3 regions of the Pseudomonas sp. 1L-B-1-E-C1 genome follow, and region 1 is predicted to be linked to each of the others. Evidence: predicted binding sites of a transcription regulator. Region 1 holds the regulator's gene; each other region holds the start of a gene.
The links. The regulator FliA, encoded in region 1, starts transcription of late flagellar genes. The targets are predictions, from matches to a motif close to CTAAAGTTTNNNNNNNNNNNGCCGNTAA.
Positions count from the first base shown of each region.

Region 2: AC0Z4S_RS24790 (methyl-accepting chemotaxis protein) is a predicted target of FliA. The motif match lies at 5,555-5,582, and genes of this name have one in related genera.
Region 3: AC0Z4S_RS25010 (methyl-accepting chemotaxis protein) is a predicted target of FliA. The motif match lies at 2,107-2,134, and genes of this name have one in related genera.

Region 1 covers NZ_JBXAWN010000012.1:104,539-112,481, reverse strand. Annotated here, with positions in the region: gene AC0Z4S_RS20965 (protein-glutamate methylesterase/protein-glutamine glutaminase) at 1-224, opposite strand, end outside; gene AC0Z4S_RS20960 (chemotaxis protein CheA) at 274-2,544, opposite strand; gene AC0Z4S_RS20955 (protein phosphatase CheZ) at 2,599-3,387, opposite strand; gene AC0Z4S_RS20950 (chemotaxis response regulator CheY) at 3,406-3,777, opposite strand; gene fliA (RNA polymerase sigma factor FliA) at 3,945-4,685, opposite strand; gene fleN (flagellar synthesis regulator FleN) at 4,682-5,512, opposite strand; gene flhF (flagellar biosynthesis GTPase FlhF) at 5,629-6,969, opposite strand; gene flhA (flagellar biosynthesis protein FlhA) at 6,981-7,943, opposite strand, start outside.
Region 2 covers NZ_JBXAWN010000017.1:26,171-34,113, reverse strand. Annotated here, with positions in the region: gene ispE (4-(cytidine 5'-diphospho)-2-C-methyl-D-erythritol kinase) at 1-231, shown strand, start outside; tRNA gene AC0Z4S_RS24820 (tRNA-Gln) at 269-343, shown strand; gene AC0Z4S_RS24815 (ribose-phosphate pyrophosphokinase) at 389-1,330, shown strand; gene AC0Z4S_RS24810 (50S ribosomal protein L25/general stress protein Ctc) at 1,472-2,074, shown strand; gene pth (aminoacyl-tRNA hydrolase) at 2,246-2,830, shown strand; gene ychF (redox-regulated ATPase YchF) at 2,853-3,953, shown strand; gene AC0Z4S_RS24795 (MFS transporter) at 4,095-5,312, opposite strand; gene AC0Z4S_RS24790 (methyl-accepting chemotaxis protein) at 5,749-7,806, shown strand; tRNA gene AC0Z4S_RS24785 (tRNA-Met) at 7,922-7,943, shown strand, end outside.
Region 3 covers NZ_JBXAWN010000017.1:62,078-70,020, reverse strand. Annotated here, with positions in the region: gene AC0Z4S_RS25025 (methyltransferase) at 1-128, shown strand, start outside; yybP-ykoY riboswitch at 168-292, shown strand; gene AC0Z4S_RS25020 (TMEM165/GDT1 family protein) at 381-965, shown strand; gene AC0Z4S_RS25015 (M48 family metallopeptidase) at 1,102-1,920, opposite strand; gene AC0Z4S_RS25010 (methyl-accepting chemotaxis protein) at 2,172-4,313, shown strand; gene AC0Z4S_RS25005 (SOS response-associated peptidase) at 4,413-5,036, opposite strand; gene AC0Z4S_RS25000 (putative signal transducing protein) at 5,072-5,332, opposite strand; gene AC0Z4S_RS24995 (CPXCG motif-containing cysteine-rich protein) at 5,342-5,524, opposite strand; gene AC0Z4S_RS24990 (1-acyl-sn-glycerol-3-phosphate acyltransferase) at 5,666-6,829, shown strand; gene AC0Z4S_RS24985 (hypothetical protein) at 6,920-7,198, opposite strand; gene AC0Z4S_RS24980 (hypothetical protein) at 7,392-7,598, shown strand; gene AC0Z4S_RS24975 (YajG family lipoprotein) at 7,841-7,943, opposite strand, start outside.

The sequences.
Region 1 (7,943 bases):
GGGCAGCGCTGCATGATGTGCCGCACTGCCGTGATGCCGTCCATCATCGGCATCTCGTAGTCCATGGTGATCACGTCAGGCTTGAGCGCCATGGCCTGATCGATCGCCTCTTTACCGTTGGTGGCCGTGCCGACCACCTGGATGCTCGGATCCGCCGAAAGAATTTCCGAGACGCGGCGGCGGAAAAAACCCGAATCGTCCACCACCAGGACTTTGACTGCCATAAACACTCCATTAGGTGCAGCGGCGCGTCATCGCGCCGCCGCCCCGGATTCAAATACGCTTTGTGGCGTAACGCTTGAGCATGCTTGGAACATCGAGAATCAGCGCAATGCGGCCGTCACCGGTGATGGTGGCGCCGGACATGCCCGGAGTGCCCTGGAGCATTTTGCCCAATGGCTTGATGACCACTTCTTCCTGGCCGACCAATTGATCGACGACGAAGCCGATCCGCTGGGTGCCCACCGAAAGAATCACCACATGGCCTTCGCGCTGCTCTTCGTGAGCGGCGGAGCTGACCAGCCAGCGCTTGAGGTAGAACAATGGCAGCGCCTTGTCGCGCACGATCACCACTTCCTGACCGTCGACGACGTTGGTGGTCGACAGGTCGAGGTGGAAGATTTCGTTGACGTTGACCAGCGGGAACGCGAACGCCTGATTGCCGAGCATCACCATCAGGGTCGGCATGATCGCCAGCGTCAGCGGCACCTTGATGACGATCTTCGAACCCTGGCCCTTGGTCGAGTAGATGTTGATCGAACCGTTGAGCTGGGAAATCTTGGTCTTCACCACGTCCATGCCGACACCACGGCCGGACACGTCGGAGATCTCGGTCTTGGTCGAGAAACCCGGAGCGAAAATCAGGTTGTAGCACTCGGTGTCGCTCAGGCGATCGGCCGCGTCCTTGTCCATCACACCGCGTTTTACCGCGATCGAACGCAGGACGTTCGGGTCCATGCCTTTGCCGTCGTCGGAGATCGACAGGAGGATGTGGTCGCCTTCCTGCTCGGCCGCCAGCACCACGCGACCGCCACGGGCCTTGCCCGACGCTTCGCGTTCTTCCGGCGACTCGATGCCGTGGTCGACGGCGTTGCGCACCAAGTGGACCAGCGGGTCGGCCAGGGCCTCGACAAGGTTTTTGTCGAGGTCGGTTTCTTCACCCACCAGTTCCAGGTTGATCTCTTTCTTCAGCTGCCGCGCAAGGTCGCGAACCAGACGCGGGAAGCGCCCGAAGACCTTCTTGATCGGCTGCATCCGCGTCTTCATCACGGCGGTCTGCAGGTCAGCGGTGACCACGTCGAGGTTCGACACGGCCTTGGACATGGCTTCGTCGCCGCTGTTGAGACCCAGGCGCACCAGACGGTTACGCACCAGCACCAGCTCGCCGACCATGTTCATGATCTCGTCGAGCCGCGCGGTGTCGACGCGCACGGTGGTTTCCGCTTCGCTGGCCGGTTTTTCCGCTGGCGGTGTCGCAGGAGCACGGGCCGGAGCCGGTGCAGCAGCGGCAGCCGGTTTCGGCGCCTCGGCTTTCGGTTCAGGCTTGGCCGCAGGTTTCGGCGCAGCAGCGGCAGCCGGTGCTTTCGCCGCTGGCGTGGCGACGCTCGACGCGGAGCCAGCAGTCGCAGCGCTGGCGTCAAACTTGCCTTTGCCATGCAATTCGTCGAGCAGCGATTCGAATTCGTGATCGCTGATCAGGTCGCTGCCGGCCGCTGCTGCGGCTGGTGCAGCAGGGGCTGCCGGCGCCGAGGCGATGGCCGATTCCAGCGCGTCAACGGCGAAGTTGCCCTTGCCGTGCAACTGATCGAGCAAGGCTTCGAATTCGTCGTCGGTGATGTCCGAGCTATCGCCCGCAGCAGGCGCGGCCGGCGCTGCTGGTGCCGCCGGAGCGACCGCATCGACAGCAAACTGGCCTTTGCCATGCAGTTGATCGAGCAGCGACTCAAATTCGGCATCAGTGATTTCATCGCTGGCGGCCGTGTCGGCAACCGGCGCGGGGGCCACAACAGCAGCCGGGGCCTCGGCTTGTGCCTTGACGGCATTCAGCGAGTCCAGCAGTTGTTCGAATTCGTTGTCGGTGATGTCGTCCGATGCGCTTTCGGCGACCGGCTCTTCCACCACTTCTACCGGTGCAGCAACAGCTTCATCAGCCGACTGCGGCTCGGCCAGACGCGCCAGCGCGGCCAGCAGTTCCGGCGTGGCGGCGGTGATCGGTGCACGCTCGCGGACTTCGCTGAACATGCTGTTCACCGCGTCCAGTGCTTCCAGCACAACGTCCATCAGTTCTGCATCAACGCGACGCTCACCCTTACGGAGGATGTCGAACACGTTTTCGGCGATGTGACAGCACTCCACCAGCTCATTGAGCTGAAGGAAGCCGGCGCCCCCTTTTACAGTGTGGAAACCGCGAAAAATTGCATTGAGCAGATCTGCATCATCCGGGCGGCTTTCCAGCTCGACCAGTTGTTCGGACAGTTGCTCAAGAATCTCGCCGGCCTCAACCAGGAAATCCTGAAGGATCTCTTCATCGGCGCCGAAGCTCATTAATGGGGTGCTCCTACAGGTCTAAAAACCCAAAAAACCTGAAATTCCGAAATACTAGAATCCAAGGCTGGATAACAAATCGTCCACATCGTCCTGACCGGACACAACGTCTTCTCGTTTATCGGCATGAATCTGCGGACCTTCACCCTGCGAGAGATGTTTTTGTGGATCTTTTTCGGCAAGCATTGCGGCGCGGTCATGTTCGATGCCCGCAAAGCGGTCGACCTGACTGGCCATGAGCACGAGTTTGAGCAGATTGCTTTCGACTTCGGTGACCAGTTGGGTCACACGCTTGATCACCTGACCGGTGAGGTCCTGGTAATCCTGAGCCAGCAGGATGTCGTTGAGGTTGCTCGACACCGCACGGTTGTCCGTGCTGCTGCGTGACAGAAAACCGTCGACCCGGCGCGCCAGCTCACGGAACTCTTCAGCCCCGACCTCGCGACGCATGAAGCGGCCCCAATCGGCACTCAACGTCTGCGCTTCATCAGCCAGACTGTTGACCACCGGCGTGGCGCTTTCCACCAGATCCATGGTGCGGTTGGCCGCGGCTTCCGTCAGCTTGACCACGTAGCCCAGGCGTTCGGTGGCGTCGGTGATTTGCGACACTTCCTCGGCCTGCGGCATGTGCGGATCGATCTGGAAATTGACGATCGCACTGTGCAGTTCACGTGTGAGCTTGCCCACTTCCTGATACAGGCCGCGGTCACGGGTCTGATTGAGCTCATGGATCAGTTGCACCGCGTCGCCGAACCTGCCTTTTTCAAGGCTCTCGACCAGTTCGACCGCGTGTTTTTTCAGGGTCGATTCGAAATCGCCCTGGGATGATTCGTTATGCTCCATAGCTCCCCCGCGCATTCATCAGCCGATGCGTTCGAAAATCTTCTCGATTTTGTCTTTCAACGCTTGAGCCGTGAAAGGTTTGACCACGTAACCGTTCACACCGGCCTGAGCGGCCTCGATGATCTGCTCGCGCTTGGCTTCGGCAGTCACCATCAACACCGGGAGGTGCTTGAGTTTTTCATCGGCACGCACGTGGCGCAGCAGGTCGATACCGGTCATGCCCGGCATGTTCCAGTCCGTTACCAGAAAGTCGATGCTGCCGCTGTTGAGCACCGGAATGGCAGTGGTGCCATCGTCGGCCTCGACGGTGTTGGTGAACCCAAGATCGCGCAGCAGGTTCTTGATGATCCGCCGCATCGTTGAGAAGTCATCAACGATGAGGATTTTCATGTCTTTGTTCAATTCGACCTCCAAGCAGTCTTAAACGCGCCCAGCACCTGGACGCGCCACTTCAATCAATCGGCGCAGCACTTAAAGTTTGTCTGGAGCACAACGGATCGAGACCGGCGCCGTTGATCACCGCACCAGCCTCGTTTCGCAGTGTCCCCACACTGCCTTCAGCGCGCTCGCCACTCCCCCAAACGCCCCCGCAGACGGGCCGCGCACTGGCTGTGTAACTGGCTGACCCGCGATTCACTGACGCCAAGGACCTCACCGATTTCCTTGAGGTTCAGCTCTTCGTCGTAGTACAGCGCCAACACCAGTCGCTCACGCTCCGGCAAATTGGCAATCGCGTCCGCCAGCGCCGCCTGGAAGCGTTCATCTTCCAGATCGCGTGACGGCTCCATATGCGCACTGGCGCCATCCTCGTGCAGCCCTTCGTGTTCGCCGTCCTGCAACAGGTCGTCGAAACTGAACAGGCGACTGCCCAAGGTGTCATTCAGAATCCCGTAGTAATCGTCGAGACTCAATTGGAGTTCGGCCGCAACCTCGTGATCTTTAGCGTCACGGCCGGTTTTAGCTTCAATCGAGCGAATCGCGTCGCTGACCATCCTGGTATTACGGTGAACCGAGCGTGGCGCCCAGTCCCCTTTGCGCACTTCGTCGAGCATCGCGCCGCGGATTCGAATGCCCGCGTACGTTTCGAAACTGGCGCCTTTGCTGGCGTCGTATTTGGTCGAGACTTCGAGCAAACCGATCATCCCGGCCTGGATCAGGTCTTCGACCTGCACGCTGGCCGGCAGGCGTGCCAGCAAGTGATAGGCAATGCGCTTGACCAGTGGCGCGTAGCGCTCGATCAATTCGTATTGCGCGTCACGCGCCGACTTTTTGTAAAGATTCATGCCACTGGCGGTCATATCACAGGCCCTGCGGTTTGCTGCACGAGACGCTCGACGAAAAATTCCAGATGACCGCGCGGGTTGGCGGGCAGCGGCCAGGTGTCGACCTTCTGGGCGATGGCCTTGAAGGCCAGCGCACACTTGGAACGGGGAAAGGCTTCGTAGACGGCGCGCTGCTTCTGCACCGCTTTGCGCACGCTTTCGTCGTACGGCACGGCGCCGACGTATTGTAGGGCGACGTCGAGGAAGCGATCCGTGACCTTGGTCAACTTGGCGAACAGGTTGCGCCCTTCCTGCGGGCTCTGCGCCATGTTGGCCAGCACGCGGAAGCGGTTCATGCCGTAGTCGCGGTTGAGCAACTTGATCAGCGCGTAAGCGTCGGTGATCGAAGTCGGCTCGTCGCAGACCACCAGCAACACCTCTTGCGCAGCGCGAACGAAACTGACTACCGAGTCACCAATACCCGCAGCGGTGTCGATCACCAGCACGTCGAGATTGTCGCCGATATCGCTGAACGCCTGGATCAGGCCGGCGTGTTGCGCCGGGCTCAGGTGCACCATGCTCTGCGTGCCGGAGGCCGCCGGCACGATGCGAATCCCGCCCGGCCCCTGCAACAGCACGTCGCGCAATTCGCAACGGCCTTCGATCACGTCGGCCAGTGTGCGTTTGGGTGTCAGCCCCAGCAGAACGTCGACATTTGCCAGGCCCAGGTCGGCGTCCAGCAGCATGACCCGACGGCCAAGCTCTGCCAGCGCCAGCGACAAGTTCACTGACACGTTAGTCTTGCCGACGCCACCTTTGCCGCCGGTCACCGCGATCACCTGTACGGGATGCATGCTGCCCATGTTATTTCTTTACCTTGTCTTGCATAGACGGAGGCCACATTACTGGCTGCGCGTTCCCGATCGGAACAATGCGTGGCAGACCATCGATGTAGGTACAAAAACTGTTCATGATTACCTCAGCCAACCTGCTTGGTCGGGCTGTGATAGATATCAGCGAACATGTCAGCCATGGCTTCTTCGCTGGGTTCTTCCTGCATTTGCACGCTGACGGCGCGGCTGACCAGTTGATGACGGCGCGGCAGATGCAGATCATCCGGAATCCGTGGGCCATCGGTCAGGTACGCGACCGGCAATTCATGACTGATCGCCAGGCTCAACACTTCGCCGAGACTGGCCGTTTCATCCAGTTTAGTCAGGATGCAGCCGGCCAGCCCGCACCGCTTGTAACTGTGATAAGCGGCGGTTAGAACCTGTTTCTGGCTGGTGGTTGCCAGCACCAGATAATTTTTCGAGCGAATGCCACGCCCGGCCAGGCTCTCGAGCTGCATGCGCAACGCCGGATCACTGGCTTGCAGCCCGGCAGTATCGATCAAAACTACGCGTTTGCGTAGCAGTGGATCCAATGCCTGCACCAGCGACTGGCCCGGATCGACGTGCGTTACCGGCACGTTGAGAATGCGTCCGAGGGTTTTCAGTTGTTCCTGCGCGCCGATGCGGAAGCTGTCCATGCTCACCAGCGCAACGTTCTGCGCGCCGTACTTGAGCACGTAACGCGCGGCGAGCTTGGCCAGCGTGGTGGTCTTGCCCATGCCGGCGGGGCCGACCATCGCAATCACACCGCCCTCTTCCAGCGGCTCGACTTCCGGTACGGCGATCATCCGCGCCAGGTGCGCCAGCAGCATGCGCCAGGCCTGACGCGGCTCTTCGATATCGGTAATCATCGCCAGCAGATCGCGCGACAGCGGACCGGACAGGCCGATGCGCTGCAAACGGCGATACAGATTGGCCTGGGCCGGACGGCTGCCCTGCAGCTGATTCCAGGCCAGGGTGCCGAGCTGCACTTCCATCAGCTCGCGCAGGCTGTTCAATTCAAAACGCATGGACTCCAGTGCTCGCGGATCGACACCCGCCGAAGCCTGCGCAGGGGCTGCGGCCGGACGCGCCGGGGCAGCGTAGGTCGGCTCGCTCAGCGGCTCGGCAGCGGTCAGCGGCAGGCCTGCGGTCAATGGCAGGCCGGCGAACAACTGTTGATTGGTGTTGCCGTCGGCTTCGCCACGCAGGCTCAGCTCGGCCTGGGCGGTGACGATGCGCGACTGGGTCTTGCGCAGCTCGTCTTCGAGTTCCATGTTCGGAACCCGCGGCGCCAGCGCCGACAATTTGTAATCCAGTGCTGCCGTCAACTCGACGCCGCCGGCGATGCGGCGGTTGCCGATGATGGCGGCATCAGCGCCCAGCTCATCGCGAACCAGCTTCATGGCCTGACGCATATCGGCGGCGAAAAAACGCTTAACTTGCATAAACCACTACCTCAGCCGTTGGGCCCTACTGTCGCAACGATGGTCACTTGCTTGTTGTCCGGTACTTCCTGGTAGGCCAGCACATGCAGCCCAGGGACTGCGAGGCGGCCAAAGCGCGAGAGCATCGCGCGAATCGGGCCTGCTACCAACAGGATCACCGGTTGGCCTTGCATTTCCTGACGCTGGGCCGCTTCGATCAACGACCGCTGCAGCTTCTCGGCCATGCTTGGCTCCAGCAGAACGCCCTCTTCCGAGCCTTGTCCTGCCTTCTGCAGACTATTGAGCAATATCTGTTCCAACCTTGGTTCCAATGTGATCACAGGCAGCTCGGACTCAGTGCCTACAATGCTTTGGACGATGGCGCGGGATACCCCGACCCGCACAGCGGCGACCAGAGCGGCGGTATCTTGACTCTTGGCGGCGTTATTCGCGATCGCCTCGGCGATGCTGCGAATGTCGCGCACCGGCACGTGTTCGGCGAGCAGCGCTTGCAGGACCTTGAGCAACTGCGACAGCGACACCACGCCCGGCACCAGCTCTTCCGCCAGTTTCGGCGAGCTCTTGGCCAGCAATTGCATGAGTTGCTGCACTTCCTCGTGGCCGATCAGCTCACTGGAGTGCTTGTACAGAATCTGGTTCAAGTGCGTGGCGACCACGGTGCTGGCGTCAACGACGGTGTAGCCGAGCGATTGCGCCTGGGCGCGCTGGCTGATTTCGATCCACACCGCCTCGAGGCCGAAAGCCGGATCTTTGGCGTTGATCCCGTTGAGCGAGCCGTAGACCTGGCCCGGGTTGATCGCCAGTTCGCGATCCGGGTAGATCTCGGCCTCGGCGAGGATTACGCCCATCAGCGTCAAGCGATACGCGCTCGGCGCCAGATCGAGGTTGTCGCGGATGTGCACGGTCGGCATCAGGAAGCCCAGATCCTGCGAGAGCTTCTTGCGCACGCCCTTGATCCGCGCGAGCAATTGCCC
Region 2 (7,943 bases), on a different contig from region 1:
TGCTTGCCGGTGGTAGCAAGGCGTTATCCAGAGGTACGTAACGCATTGGATTTGTTAGGTAAATTTACCGAAGCAAAGCTCACCGGAACTGGAAGTTGTGTGTTTGGGGGCTTCCCAAGCAAAGCTGAAGCTGATAAAGTCTCGGCCCTTCTGACAGAGACCCTTACAGGGTTTGTAGCGAAAGGAAGCAACGTTTCGATGTTGCATCGCAAGCTGCAAAGTCTGCTCTAAAGGAATCAAGTGCCCGGCACTTGAAAGCAACAGATACAGGGGCGTCGCCAAGCGGTAAGGCAGCAGGTTTTGATCCTGCCATGCGTTGGTTCGAATCCAGCCGCCCCTGCCATTTTCTCTACTCATCCAGGTTACCCTCAGCCTCTAGGTACTGCGCGTGTCCAAGATGATGGTCTTTACGGGGAATGCCAACCCCGATCTGGCTCGGCGTGTCGTACGTCAGCTGCATATCCCTCTCGGTGACATCTCTGTCGGCAAGTTTTCCGACGGCGAAATCACAGCCGAGATCAATGAAAACGTTCGCGGTAAAGACGTCTTCATTATTCAGCCGACCTGCGCTCCGACCAACGATAACCTGATGGAACTGGTAGTGATGGCTGATGCCTTCCGCCGCTCCTCGGCTACTCGTATCACTGCTGTTATTCCTTATTTTGGTTATGCCCGTCAGGATCGCCGTCCGCGTTCCGCACGTGTGGCCATCAGCGCGAAAGTCGTCGCTGACATGCTTACCGTAGTCGGCATCGACCGTGTTCTCACGGTTGATCTGCATGCTGACCAGATTCAGGGCTTCTTCGATATTCCGGTAGATAACATCTACGGCTCCCCGGTTCTGGTGGATGACATTGAAGATCAGCGCTTCGAAAACCTGATGATCGTGTCCCCGGACATTGGTGGCGTCGTGCGTGCACGGGCCGTTGCCAAATCCCTGGGCGTCGATCTCGGGATCATCGACAAACGCCGTGAGAAAGCCAATCACTCTGAAGTGATGCATATCATCGGTGATGTCGAAGGGCGTACCTGTATTCTCGTCGATGACATGGTCGATACCGCCGGCACTCTGTGCCACGCGGCCAAGGCCCTGAAAGAGCATGGCGCAGCCAAGGTCTTTGCCTACTGCACACACCCTGTGCTGTCGGGCCGGGCCATCGAGAATATCGAAAATTCCGTGCTGGACGAGCTGGTGGTCACTAACACCATCCCGCTGTCCGCTGCAGCACAAGCCTGTGCACGTATCCGTCAACTGGATATCGCACCGGTTGTTGCCGAAGCGGTTCGCCGCATCAGCAATGAAGAATCGATCAGCGCGATGTTCCGTTAAGGGCCCTGCCCTTCACGAAATGTCTCGTTGACGAAAAGCGCCCCGCCCCGGCATTCCTGTCGGGGCGGGGCTTTTTTGCCCATACCGTGTTCGGCGCTGGTCGCAAACGCCACTCGGTCATGGCTATTTTGGAGATACAAAATGAACGATTTTACTCTGAATGCTGAAGTGCGTTCCGACCTGGGGAAAGGTGCGAGCCGCCGCCTGCGTCGTCTCGCAAGCCTGGTTCCAGCTGTAGTTTACGGTGGCGACAAAGCCCCTGAATCCATCAGCATGCTGGCCAAGGAAGTTGCCAAACTGCTCGAAAACGAAGCGGCTTACAGCCACATCATCGAGCTGAACGTTGGTGGCACCAAGCAGAACGTCATCATCAAGGCTCTGCAGCGTCACCCGGCCAAAGGCCACGTGATGCACGCTGACTTCGTACGCGTTGTTGCCGGCCAGAAACTGACCGCCATCGTGCCTGTGCACTTTGTTGGCGAAGAAGCTCCAGTCAAGAAAGGCGGCGAAGTTTCGCACGTTGTTGCCGAGATCGAAGTTTCCTGCCTGCCAAAAGATCTGCCTGAGTTCATCGAAGTCGACCTGTCGAACGCAGAAATCGGCACCATCATTCACCTGTCGGACCTCAAAGCTCCTAAAGGTGTTGAGTTCGTTGCTCTGGCACACGGCGATGACAAGGCTGTTGCCAATGTCCACGCTCCACGTGTTGCTGCAGAACCTACCGAAGAAGGCGCAGCAGAGTAATTCACTCTGTTTAGCCTGAGTGAGCAAGTAACATCGCGGACTGGAACGTAGCGAGAAAGCGGGCGAGAACGCGGAGTTTACATCCATGGTAAATGAGCATTTTTCGTCCACTTTCGCCGCTTTCCCTGATCGCGGCGATGTTATCCACCACTCAAAGGAAGGGCCCCTATCGTGACTGCCATCAAACTGATCGTTGGCCTGGGAAATCCAGGCGCTGAATACGACCAGACCCGGCATAACGCAGGGGCCCTTTTTGTTGAGCGCATCGCCCACGCACAGAATGTGAATCTTGTGGCCGATCGCAAATATTTCGGCCTGACCGGGCGCTATTCGCATCAAGGTCAGGATGTTCGTCTGCTGATTCCCACCACCTACATGAACCGCAGCGGCCAGGCCGTGGCTGCACTCGCCGGTTTCTTCCGCATCAAGCCTGAAGAAATCCTCGTGGCGCATGACGAACTCGACTTGCCTCCGGGCGTTGCCAAGCTCAAGCAGGGCGGCGGCCATGGCGGTCACAACGGGTTGCGCGACATCATTGCGCAACTGGGCAATCAGAACACGTTCTACCGCCTGCGGCTCGGCATTGGCCACCCGGGCGTTGCCAGTATGGTTTCAAATTTCGTCCTGGGTCGTGCGCCACGCGCCGAACAGGAAAAACTCGATGCCAGCATCGACTTTGCCCTCGGCGTGCTGCCGGATATCCTCGCCGGGGAATGGAACCGCGCGATGAAAAACCTGCACAGCCAGAAGGCCTGACTTTTACCCGAGGGGAAACACCATGGGATTCAATTGCGGCATCGTCGGCCTGCCTAACGTCGGCAAGTCCACCCTGTTCAACGCCCTGACCAAATCCGGTATCGCGGCCGAGAACTTCCCCTTCTGCACCATCGAGCCGAACAGCGGCATCGTGCCGATGCCGGATCCTCGTCTGGAAGCTCTGGCGGCCATCGTCAATCCGAAGCGCATCCTGCCGACCACCATGGAATTCGTCGACATCGCCGGCCTCGTCGCTGGCGCCTCGAAAGGTGAAGGCCTGGGCAACAAGTTCCTGGCCAACATCCGCGAAACCGACGCTATCGCTCACGTCGTGCGCTGCTTCGAAGACGACAACGTGATCCACGTTTCCAATAGCGTCGACCCGAAACGCGATATCGAAATCATCGACCTGGAACTGATCTTCGCCGACCTCGACAGCTGCGAAAAGCAACTGCAGAAAGTCGCGCGCAACGCCAAGGGCGGTGACAAGGACGCCGTGGTTCAGAAGGCCCTGCTGGAGCAACTGATCGCGCACTTCACCGAAGCCAAGCCGGCACGCAGCCTGATGAAGAACATGAGCGCTGACGAAAAGGCAGTGATCAAGGGCTTCCACCTGCTGACCACCAAACCGGTCATGTACATCGCCAACGTCGCTGAAGACGGTTTCGAGAACAACCCGCACCTGGACGTGGTCAAGGCCATCGCCGAAGAAGAAGGCGCCATGGTCGTTCCGGTGTGCAACAAGATCGAAGCGGAAATCGCCGAGCTGGATGACGGCGAAGAAAAAGACATGTTCCTCGAGGCCCTGGGCCTGGAAGAGCCTGGTCTGAACCGCGTGATCCGCGCCGGCTACGAAATGCTCCACCTGCAGACCTACTTCACCGCCGGTGTCGAAGAAGTCCGCGCCTGGACCGTCAAGGTCGGTGCCACCGCACCACAGGCTGCTGGCGTGATCCACACCGACTTCGAAAAAGGCTTCATCCGTGCCGAAGTCATCGCCTACAACGACTTCATCCAGTACAAGGGCGAAGCCGGCACCAAAGAAGCCGGTAAATGGCGCCTGGAAGGCAAGGATTACATCGTCAAGGACGGCGACGTGATGCACTTCCGCTTCAACGTCTAAGCGCTACGCCCAAGAAAAAGCCGCGTTTGATACGCGGCTTTTTTGTGCCTGAAAATTGTTAAAAGATCGCAGCCTTTGGCAGCTCCTACAGGTGCACATCAAGCCCATGTAGGAGCTGCCGAAGGCTGCGATCTTTTGATCTCAGGCCTTTCTGGTACGCGGGAGAAAGATTGCCAATACACCAAACAAGGGCAAGAACGAGCACAGGAAATACACATACTCAATCCCATGCACATCCGCCAGATGCCCGAGCAGCGCCGCGCCAATCCCGCCGAAACCAAACATCAGGCCGAAGAAAATCCCGGCGATCATTCCGACATTGCCCGGCACCAGTTCCTGCGCGTACACCACAATCGCCGAGAATGCCGACGCCAGAATGAAACCGATCACCACGCTGAGAATACTGGTCCAGAACAGATCGACATGCGGCAGGATCAGGGTGAACGGCGCGACGCCAAGGATCGAAAACCAGATCACTGCCTTGCGCCCGATCTTGTCGCCAATGGGCCCGCCGAAGAAGGTCCCCGCCGCCACTGCGCCCAGGAAGAGGAACAGGTGCAATTGCGAGCTGGCCACCGACAGGTCGAATTTCTCGATCAGGTAGAAGGTGAAGTAGCTGGTGAAACTGGCCATATAAAAATACTTGGAGAACACCAGCAGCCCCAGCACTACCAAAGCACTGGTCACCCTGCCCTTCGATAAGCCGTGCGTCGCGGCTTGGCCGGCCTTCAGCTTGAACAGGTTGAGGTGATTGGCGTACCAGCGACTGATGCGGTACAGCACGAACAGCGCAAACACCGCGAACAGGCCGAACCACGCCACATTGCCTTGGCCGAAGGGGATGATGATCGCCGCCGCCAGCAACGGGCCGAACGCGGAACCGGCATTGCCGCCGACCTGGAACGTCGACTGTGCCAGACCAAAGCGCCCGCCCGAGGCCAGCCGCGCAACACGCGAGGCCTCCGGGTGAAAGGTCGATGAGCCAATGCCGATCAGCGCCGCCGCCAGCAGAATCAATGGAAAGCTGCCGACCACCGACATCATCAGAATGCCGATCAAGGTACACACCGTGCCCGCCGGCAACAGCCACGGTTTCGGGTGTCGATCGGTGTGATAACCGACCCACGGCTGCAACAGCGACGCGGTCAGCTGGAACGTCAAGGTGATCAGGCCGACCTGAGTAAACGTCAGGCCATAGTTGGCTTTGAGCATCGGGTAGATCGATGGCAGAACTGACTGGATCAGGTCGTTGATCAAATGCGCCAGCGCCACGGCGCCAATGATGCGCATCACCAGTGGACTGCTTTGGGGAGTAGCGGTCGCCGAGGCAGCGGCGGTCTGAACGTTGCTGATAGCCATGGAAGTTTCCGGACAGCAGATGGGTGCACGCAGGCAGGTGCGTCAATGTGCCATTTTTCGGTGCGTCAGCGCCATCCCCTTAGCCAGCTAACTAAGTTATTGATGACACACCACCGTGTAGGAGCTGCCGAAGGCTGCGATCTTTTGACTTTGACTTTCAAGAGCAAGATCAAAAGATCGCAGCCTTCGGCAGCTCCTACACGGGGGGCACTGGCGGAAAGGTGATAGCGCAACGCCATGGTCTGAATCTTGCCTTGCTTCTGCCCTTGAACACGATCGCCTTACAAAGGCGTTCGACAATGGGAAGTTTCGCTACAGAGCCGGCCTACAGAGCGGGCGAGGGTGAACTTTCGAGGCCTTTTAGAGGGCACGGGTCGCGGGTGAAACGTTCGCGATGCACGCCAATGGTGCGTGGTGTCCAGAGGAGTCATGAGGCATGCAGGCTTTTCTTTCACCGGGGATCAAATTGCTGGGGCGGTTTGGCTTCGCAGGTAAATTCCAATTGTTGTTTCTGCTGTTCATTCTGCCGCTGGCCGGCAGCCTGTTGATGATCGGCCATGACTATCGCGAGAAGCTCAACCTGATCGCCGGCGAACGTGCCGGCGTGGGTCAATTGCTTGCGCTGGATGCGCTGGACAACCTGCTCGCCGCGCAACGCGACCGCGCCGCCCGCTGGCGCGCCACCGAGACCAACCGTCAACCGACACCGGCCACCCTCGCCGCCATGGCCGCGTTCGATGGCGTGCAACCGGCGGTGCTGCAAGCCACCACGGAGCTGGGCAATGCCCTGAACCAGCAAGGCGCCGACGGCGAAATCATCGCGCGCTATCAGGCGCTGCAAACCGCGCTCAATGGCCTGGATTCGAAAAGCCTCAGCAGCGTCGGCTGGTGGCCGGACGGTTATGACCGTTTCACCAACGCTCTGGCCGCGCTGCAAGCCTTGCGCGAGCAGATCGTCATGGACAATCGCCTGACCCTCGCGCCGTGGCTGGAAACCTACCTGCTGACGCAGATTTCCACGCAGCACGCGCCGGACCTGATCGAGCGGGTCGGCCGTCTCGCCGCGGTCGGCCAGGCCTCGGTCGTCTCCGGCCAGTTCACCCTGCAGAGCCGCCTGCAGTTGCGCGACCTGCGCAGCCGCATCGGCGACGCCCGCGAGCAACTGGCGAAAACCGCCGGCTTGCTGGAGGCGCGTCTGCCAGTCGAGCTACAAGCCTGGGCCGGGCAATACCACGACAGCCTTAAACACCTCGACAGCGGTTTGAAAGTCCTCGACGACGGCGTGTTCGGTGGCAGCATCAACCTCAAGCCGGAAGACTTCGAACGCAGCCTCGACGCGTTGCTCACCGACCTCGCCTCGCTGCGCCAGCAATCACTGGTCGCGCTGGATCAGCGGCTCGACGCCTATTACAGCTCGGCGATCCGCCAGTTCATCGTCGTCGCGGCGATTTTCGGGTGCCTGCTGTTGGCGGCGTTGTACCTGTTCGTCTGCCTGCAAGCCTCGATCCGCCGCAGCGCCAGCGGGATCACCCTGCTCGCCGAAGCCTTGCGCGACGGCAACCTGAGCTTGCAAGTGCCGGTAGAGGGCCGCGATGAGCTGGCAGCGATCAGCACCGCACTCAACGTTGCCGTGGTGCAACTGCGCAGCAGCATGCTCGGCGTTGATCACGAAACCTCGCAGTTGAGCAACGCGGTGCGCAGCCTCAACCAACACTCCAGCGGCGCCCTCAGTGAAGTCGAGGCGCAGCAGTTGCAGATCAGCCAGATCGCAGCGGCCGCCACGCAATTGGCCGCGACCTCGCAGGGCGTCGCGCAGAGTTGCGAACAGGCTTCCGGCAGCGCCCAGCACACCCGGCGAATCGCCGCCGACAGCAGCCGCGACAGCCAGCGCACCACGGCAAGCATTCAACAGCTCAATCAGCGCCTGAACGATACTGCCGCCGCACTCGGCCGGGTCAGCGAGCAAGGCCAGCAGATTCAACTGGTCGTGGACACCATTCGCGGCGTCGCCGAGCAGACCAACCTGCTTGCACTCAACGCAGCCATCGAAGCCGCGCGCGCCGGCGAACAGGGTCGCGGCTTTGCCGTGGTCGCCGACGAGGTGCGCAGCCTCTCGCAACGCACGCAATCGTCCACCGCACAAATCGCCGGCACCGTCGACAGCCTGCGCGCCACGGTCAACGAAGCCGTGAGCCTGATGGAAGCCGCCTGCGGCCAAGCCCAATCAGACGCCGAAGCGGTCACCGGACTCGGCGAACGCCTGGGCGAAATCGCCAGCGCCGTGCAGAGCGTCACCGACACCCTGGCGCAGATCGCCACGGCAGTCGAAGAACAGGCCAGCACCGCCGACGAAGTCAGCGGCAATATCCAGCAGGTCGATCAGGCAGCGGTGCGTTTGCTCGAAGGCGCACGCGCCGTGAACCTCGCGGCAGACACCTTGAGCCAGGGCAGCGAGGCCTTGAGCGCCAATACCGCCAGATTCCAACTGCGCTGACGCCCTCCCCGGCCCCGATTTTCGGGGCCCGAGGATAAGCGGTTGAAAACAGGAAGAAATATTTTCGATTTACGCTTGACGCTTTGCCATTTCAGGGGAATAATGCGCGCCACTTGGCTACATAGCTCAGTTGGTTA
Region 3 (7,943 bases), on a different contig from region 1:
GTGGCGAACTTCGCCTCGTGGCCAACAGTTTCCTCAAGTATCAACCGCTGATCGAGGAGCACTTGGGCATTTGCGCGATCAAGGCTGAAGGCAATGGTTTCCGGATTTACCGGGCCAAGCGCGGTTGAAAATTTGTTCTTGCCCAATCGGATTTGCCTAGGCAGAATCCGCTCCGTCCTAGGGGAGTAGTCTCCCACGAGCGCCTAGCTCGTCCGGCATACGTCAACATACTTGATCCTCAGATCATGGCGTATGCGACCCAAGCGTCCGCAGCAGACGGATCGCAGGGTTTGACAAGACCTATGACACGCACACCTTACCCGGGGCGGGAAGGCTGTACGTGTCATAGCCGTGTCGACCCGCCCCTTAGGAAATCCCTGATGCTGGACTCGTTACTCGTTCCCACCGCAATCGTTGCCTTGGCCGAAATCGGCGACAAGACGCAACTGCTCGCGCTGATTCTCGCCGCTCGCTTTCGCAAACCCTGGCCGATTATTGCCGGGATTGTCGCCGCGACGCTGGCCAACCACGCAGCAGCCGGTGCGGTAGGTGCCTGGTTCGGCAGTTTCTTCTCCGACGCCGTGCTGCACTGGATCCTCGCCGCCAGCTTCGCCGCCACAGCGCTGTGGACTCTGGTCCCGGACAAGATGGATGACGATGAAGCCAGCACCGCGCGCAAGTTCGGGCCATTCCTGACCACGCTGATTGCGTTCTTCCTCGCCGAAATCGGCGACAAGACCCAGATCGCTACGGTGATGCTCGCCGCGCAATATCCGGAACTGTGGCTGGTGATTATCGGCACCACCGTGGGCATGTTGATTGCCAACGTGCCGGTGGTACTGGCGGGTAATTTCGCCGCGGACAAACTGCCCTTGACCCTCATTCGCCGCCTCGCGGCTTCGGCGTTCATGATTCTGGCGATTGTTGCGGTTTATAAAGCGATGCAGAGCAGTGGTTGGGTTTAACCGGAGCGCCCGCTAAACCGCGTCATCGTTCTTCGCGAGCAGGCTCGCTCCCACATTGGATTGCATTTCAATTGTGGGAGCGAGCCTGCTCCGGGCGGCGTTCCGACGAAGGGGCCTCAGTCGCGCTGACGGATCATCAGGATTTCGGGGCTTTTTCGTACAGTGGCATCACCTTCGGAATCGCAGCCTGCAACGCGGCAATCCGGCTGGTCGAGGCCGGGTGAGTGCTCATGAACTCTGGAGGCGAGCCTTCCGAGGCCTTGCTCATCTTGTCCCACAGGGTGATCGCCGCGTTCGGGTTGTAACCGGCGCGGGCGGCCAGTTCCAGGCCGATCAGGTCGGCTTCGTTTTCGTTGGCGCGGCTGTTGGGCAGGGTCATGCCGTAGTTGGCCACGGTGTCGGCCAGCGCCAGGCTGTCCTGACCCAGACCGAACAAAGCTCCGGCGCCCTGCTTGGCCATTTCCATGCCATAAGCCTTGGACATCGCCTCACGACCGTGCTCGCGCAGGGCGTGGGCGATTTCATGGCCCATGACTGCAGCAATTTCGTCGTCGGTGAGTTTCAGGCTGTCGATCAGCCCGGTGTAGAAAATGATCTTGCCGCCAGGACCGCAGTTGGCGTTGAGCTCATCGCTCTTGATCAGATTGACTTCCCATTGCCACTGCGCCGCGTCCGGGCGGAAGGTCGGCGCCTGGGCGATCAAGCGATTGGCGATGGTCTGCACGCGCTTGGCTTCCGGGCTGGTCTTGTCCAGCACACCTTTGCTCGACGCCTCGCCGACGGTCTTCTGATACGACTGCGCGTACATCTGGTCGACCTCTTGCGAGGACAGCATGCTGAACATGTACTGCTTGCGCTCCACGCCCACGGCACCGCCGCTGGTGGTGTTGACCGACTGACAACCGGCCAGCAACAGCGCTGCGCTCAGTGCACTTGTAACCAATGTCTTGTTCATTCAAAAGCTCCCTGAAAACCTGAGGCGTATCCTAGGCGGCTAATCGTATTGGCGCCAGATACAACGGACGCATTGCGCGGCCATTCACCTATGGCCGCAAGACTGGCTGGAAATTCCTCAACGCGCATTGAATCCGCCGCGCACCGATCCATCAGCGACATCGCGCGGCGATTCCGACCAACGTCTCTCATGGCCCCGCGCGTGCCGCCGATAAATCCCTCGCAGACAGTCCTCTTGCGTGCGGAGCTCCCATGAAGTTCAAGTCGATCCAGTTTTCCGTCGCCGCCCTGGCCGGCGCCATCGTCCTCAGCGTGGTCGCGGCGCTGGTGCTGTACGCGCTGTTCTCCGGCGCCCGCACTCAAGAAATGGTGCAACAGCGCACCCAGGCGCAGTTCGAACAAGTGATCGAACAGCGCCTGAGCTCGCTGGCGCAGACTCAGGTCAGCCAGATCCAGCGTGAACTCGAAGCGCCGCTGCTGATCGCCGGCGGCCTGGTACGGGTCAACGCTCTGCTCGGCACAACCGGTGCCGATGGCCAGCCGCGCCTGAGCGTCAGCCGCGAGCAGTTGATCAGCCTGATCAAGGAAAACGTCGAAAAGAATCCGAAGATTCTCGGCACCTACATCGGCTGGGAGAAAAACGCACTGGACCACAATGACGCGGCCTACGTCGGCAGCGCCGTGGTCGGCATCGATCCGGCCAACGGGCGCTTCCTGCCGTGGTGGTTCCGCAATACCGACGGCAGCCTGGGCGTGGACAAACTGGCCGATGTCGACGATCAGAAAACCCTGTCCACCGGCGTGCGCGCCAGCGAGTACTACCTCTGCTCGAAAGAGACGAAGAAACCCTGCGTGATCGACCCGGCACCGTACAAGGTCGGCGACAAGATCGTCATGCTCGCCTCGTTCATTGAGCCGATCATGGTCAACGGTGCTTTCCAGGGCATCGTCGGCGCCGACCTCTCGGTGAATTTCATTCAGGACATGCTCCTCGCAGCCAACCAGAAGCTTTACAGCGGTGCAGGGGAAATGGCGTTGGTCGGCGGGAATGGCCGGATCGTTGCCTACACCAAGGATTCGAGCAAATTCGGCGAAAAAGTCAGCGACATTCTCGACGCCGAACAAACCAGCAACCTCGCCAATCTGAAGCGCGACGAGGTGACCTACTCGGTCAATCAGGCCAAGGGCCGCATCGAGCTGTACCTGCCGTTCGGCATCGGCCAGACCGACGCGCGCTGGACGCTGATGCTGCAATTGCCGCTGAATGCGGTGATGGCCGACCTGCAAACCCTGCAGGCCGACCTCGATGCCCAGCGCAAATCCGACACATTCGGCATGGCCATGGTCGGCCTGATCATTGCTGGCATCGGCCTGCTGGTGATCTGGCTGGTGGGGCACGGCATTGCGCGGCCACTCAAGCAAATGGTCGCCATGCTCGATGACATCGCCCAGGGCGAAGGTGACCTGACCCGGCGTTTGAGCAGTGACCGCAGCGACGAACTGGGCTCGATTGCCAAGGGCTTCAACACCTTCCTCGCCAAGTTGCAGGCGATGATTACGCAAGTGGTGACCTCGGTGCAGAGCGTCAGCGATTCCTCGGAACACACCGCCGACATTGCCATCCGCACCAACATCGGCGTGCAGAAGCAAATGGCCGAAATCGATCAGGTGGCGACCGCCGTGCAGGAAATGACCGCCACCGCCCAGGACGTCGCGCGCAACGCCACCCAGGCGGCACAAGCGGCAAGCCACGCCGATCAAGCCGCCAGCCAGGGCATGCAGATCGTCCGCGACACCTCGAATTCGATCGGCGTACTGGCGGTGGAAATCGGCAAGGCTGTCGACGTGGTGCAGACGCTGGCCAAGGACAGCGAAAACATCAACGCCATCCTCACCGCCATTCGCGGGATCGCCGAGCAGACCAATCTGCTGGCTTTGAACGCGGCGATCGAGGCCGCGCGGGCCGGCGAGCAGGGCCGCGGTTTTGCGGTGGTCGCCGACGAAGTGCGCAATCTGGCGCAGAAAACCCAGAAAGCCACTGAAGAAATTCAGACGATGATCCAGCAACTGCAACAAGGCACCCGCGATGTGGTGCGGGTTATGGAAGACAGTCAGAACCGCACCGACGAAAGCGTTCAGCACGCGGCAAAAGCCGCCGAGGCCTTGGAGACGATCACTCAGGCGGTGTCGGTGATCAACGACATGAACACGCAGATCGCCAGCGCCGCTGAGGAGCAGAGCGCGGTTGCCGATGACATCAACCGCAACGTGATCAATATCGGTCAGGTGGCGAATGAAGTGGCCGGCGGTGCGGATGAGTCGAGCTCGGCGAGCGCCGGGTTGACCAAACTGGCGGAACAGCAGCGGCGATTGATCAATCAGTTCAAGGTTTGATCTTTAGATCCTCTTCGCGAGCAGGCTCGCTCCCACAGTTGGATTGCATTCCCTTGTGGGAGCGAGCCTGCTCGCGAATACGTCGGCACAGACAACTCATCAAGCCGGGGTCAAACACTCCGGCCCGTTGAGCTTCGGATCATTCACCAGATTCGCCAACACCCGCTCACGCAGCGCCGTCGGTTCACTGGCGAGCAACCCCTGCAACACATGCAGCGGCGTTTCAGGATCCAGCCAGGCAGCTTGCCCGGTTTCATCAAGAATCAACGGCCGCCGCTGACTCGCCGCCGACTGAGTGATCAGCGCCGTGCTCAGCCAGACCTGCTCCTGCACCGGATACGCTTCCCAGATCGCGGCGAAAAACAACGACGAGCCCTCCCCCGGCGTCAGCCAATACGGGCGCTTGCGCTGGGTGCCGCGCCATTCGTAAAAGCCGTTGGCGGGCAGCAGGCAGCGGCGCAGACGCAGCGCCTCGCGAAACATCGGCTGCTCTGCGACGGTTTCGGCGCGGGCATGGGCCGGGGTCTTCGAGAGATCGGTCAGCCACGGCGGCGTCAGGCCCCAGCGCGCACGGGCCAAGGTGCGCTGGCCGTCTTCGTCGGCACGCAGCATCAACACCGAATCATTGGGGGAAATGTTCCACTGCGCCTGCTGATCGGCGGGAAAACCTGGCAGGGCCGCGAAGTCGCGGTTCCAGCGAAACAGGGCATAACGTCCACACATGGGGCAACACGACTCTTGATCAAACGAACGTCAGCCTAACAGACCAGCGTCCCGGGGAAGCTCTCCGGTTCGTCGCCGGGCAGCGGCAGCGCGGCATTGTACGCATTGATCAGCTCGCGGGCGTATTCGGCCTGATCGTTGTCCACCGACAACCCGAGCAGGCCGAAGATTGGTAGCTCGCCGGTGCCGCCCACCAGGTCGCGGCCGATCAGGTGCGCCTCGATTCCTTCATTGGCGAGCATGCCCTTGAGCATCTCGCCTTCCATCAGGTTCGCCGGTTCGTAGATGCGCTGCATACGCGGGCCTCACTCGTTTTCGCTGAAGACTTCGAGAAACCAGTCCTCACCGTGCACCTGCAGAACAAAGGTGATCGGCCGGCAGCACACCTGACAGTCCTCAATGTAAGTCTGATCGCCACCGGACAGGTCCACGGATGTTTCAACCACTTCCCCACAATACGGACATTCATACTCAGCGGCTTCCAGCATCGCGGTCTCCCAAGTGACTTGTGCGTATAATCGCCGGTCTATTTGCAGGGCTATTTTTGTCTGACTACTTTTCAGACCGTGCCCCGCGGGTTTTCGATCAAACCCTTTACTTACCCTAGCCGTTTCCAACAAGAGAGCATGATGGGCGAATTCGATGCCATCCGACCTTACGACGACAGCGAAGTACCTGCGGTACTGGCAAGGCTGCTCGGCGACAAGGCGTTTCTAGATATCCTCACCCACTTCCGCTTCCCGCGTTTTGCCGGTGCCTTCGGCTGGATGCTCAAACCTCTTATAGCCCATCGGCTGCGTCGTGAGTTTGCCGACGTGAATTCCGTGGCTACCTTACAGGACAAAGTCGAGTTCTACGTCGACCACACCATCGAGCGCGCCACCGATGGCGTGACGTATACCGGTGTCGAGCAGTTCAAGTCCGGCAGCGCCTACCTGTTCATCGCCAACCACCGGGATATCGTCATGGACCCGGCATTCGTCAACTACGCGGTGTACCACGCCGGCCTGCCGACGCCGCGCATCGCGATTGGCGACAACCTGCTGCAGAAGCCGTTTGTCAGCGACCTGATGCGTTTGAACAAGAGCTTCATCGTCCACCGTTCGATCACCGGCCGTCGCGAGAAAATGGCTGCGTATCAACTCCTGTCGGCGTACATCAACCACTCGATCCGCAACGATTGCGCGTCGATCTGGATTGCGCAGGCTGAAGGTCGGGCGAAGGACGGCGACGACCGCACCGAGTCGGCGATCCTCAAGATGTTCCACATGAGCCGCAAGGACGAGCCGTTCGGCGAAGTGATCCGTTCGTTGAACCTCACCCCGGTGTCGATCAGCTATGAGTACGATCCGTGCGACCAAGCCAAGGCCCGCGAACTGTACATCCGCGCCACCACCGGCACCTACGCGAAGGCGCCGGGCGAGGATGACGTGAGCATTGCCAAAGGCATCACTGGCTACAAGGGCCGGGTGCATGTGAACTTTGCCGCGCCGATCACCGAGGTCTTCGAAGACACCAAGCAATTGGCGATCGAGATGGACAAGCAGATTCTCGGCGGTTACCGGTTGTTCCCGGTGCATTACCTGGCGTACGCGCAGTGGGCGGATGCCGATCCGCAACTGAACGTGCCGAAGGCAGCCGAGGTGTTCCCGGCTGACGAATTGGCCAAGGCGCAGGATGAATGGCAGAGCCGACTGGACGCCTGCCCCGCTGAGCATCGCCCGTATCTGGTGCTGCAATACGCGACGCCGGTGCGCAATCAGTATCGGGTCAAGGCTGGGTTGCCGCTGTAGTTTTTCAGAGCAAGATCAAAAGATCGCAGCCTTTGGCAGCTCCTACATCGGATTCGTGTAGGAGCCGCCGAAGGCTGCGATCTTTTGCTTTCAGAAGCGCGTGCTGATCCAGGACACCAGCAACGCAAGCCCCAGGCAGGCAAAACCAAAACGATAGAAGAACCGGTTCATACGCAACGTTGCCCAATCGAGCATCGGCTCGGCATTCGGCTGCGCCTGGCGCTGGGCGGCGAGACTCGCCTGGGCGCGTTGCTCACGGCGGCGGGTCGCGTGCAGCAGCCAACTGCCCGGAAAGGCCAGCAGCAAGGCCAGTAGATTGATCAACTTGGCGGGATGGGCGGTAAACAGCGTCATCAAGTGCAGCGACATCACAGACCTCGAACTTAACCGGTGTGGCAGACGCCAGACCGACGACCGCGGCGCGGATTCTACCCAAACCCCAAGGCTCTGCCCCAGCCTTTGCGACAAATAACCTGACAATCGACCGATGGCTGTCCTGTGTCATGGCATCGTCACGTGGATGCTTCACCCTGCGCGCCTCGAAACCCGAATGGAATGCGACATGCTGCACGCGGAAAACCAGGATCGCCTGTACCTCATCACCCCATACGACGACCAGCAAAGTCTGGTGGGCAGCCTCGCCTTCAATGTTCAGGACCGGCACTGGCTGGTGTATTGCGCGCTGGGCGGGCATCAGCATGCGGATTTGCCTGAGACTGACTTGCTGACGGGTGTCAGCGTTCTCGACTTTTATTCCCAGGCTGCCTAAAAGCAAAAGCACCCTCACCCTAACCCTCTCCCGGAGGGAGAGGGGACTGACCGTGGTGTTTGGTCGAGGTTCATCGACCTGAAAGCCCGAGATGAATGTAGATCTCAAGAACAACGCAAATCGGCTCCCTTTCCCCCTCGCCCCCTTGGGGGAGAGGGCTGGGGTGAGGGGGTAAGATTTCAGATCCCACAAAAAAGCCCGGGCTCATCGCTGATCCCGGGCTTTTTCGCATCCGCCGAAAATTACTCAGCGAGCACCTGACCCACCGTCGGATCCTTGAACAGACGGGTCAACGCATCGCTCAATACATCGCTGACCAGTTTGGTATTGGTTTCCTGATTCGGC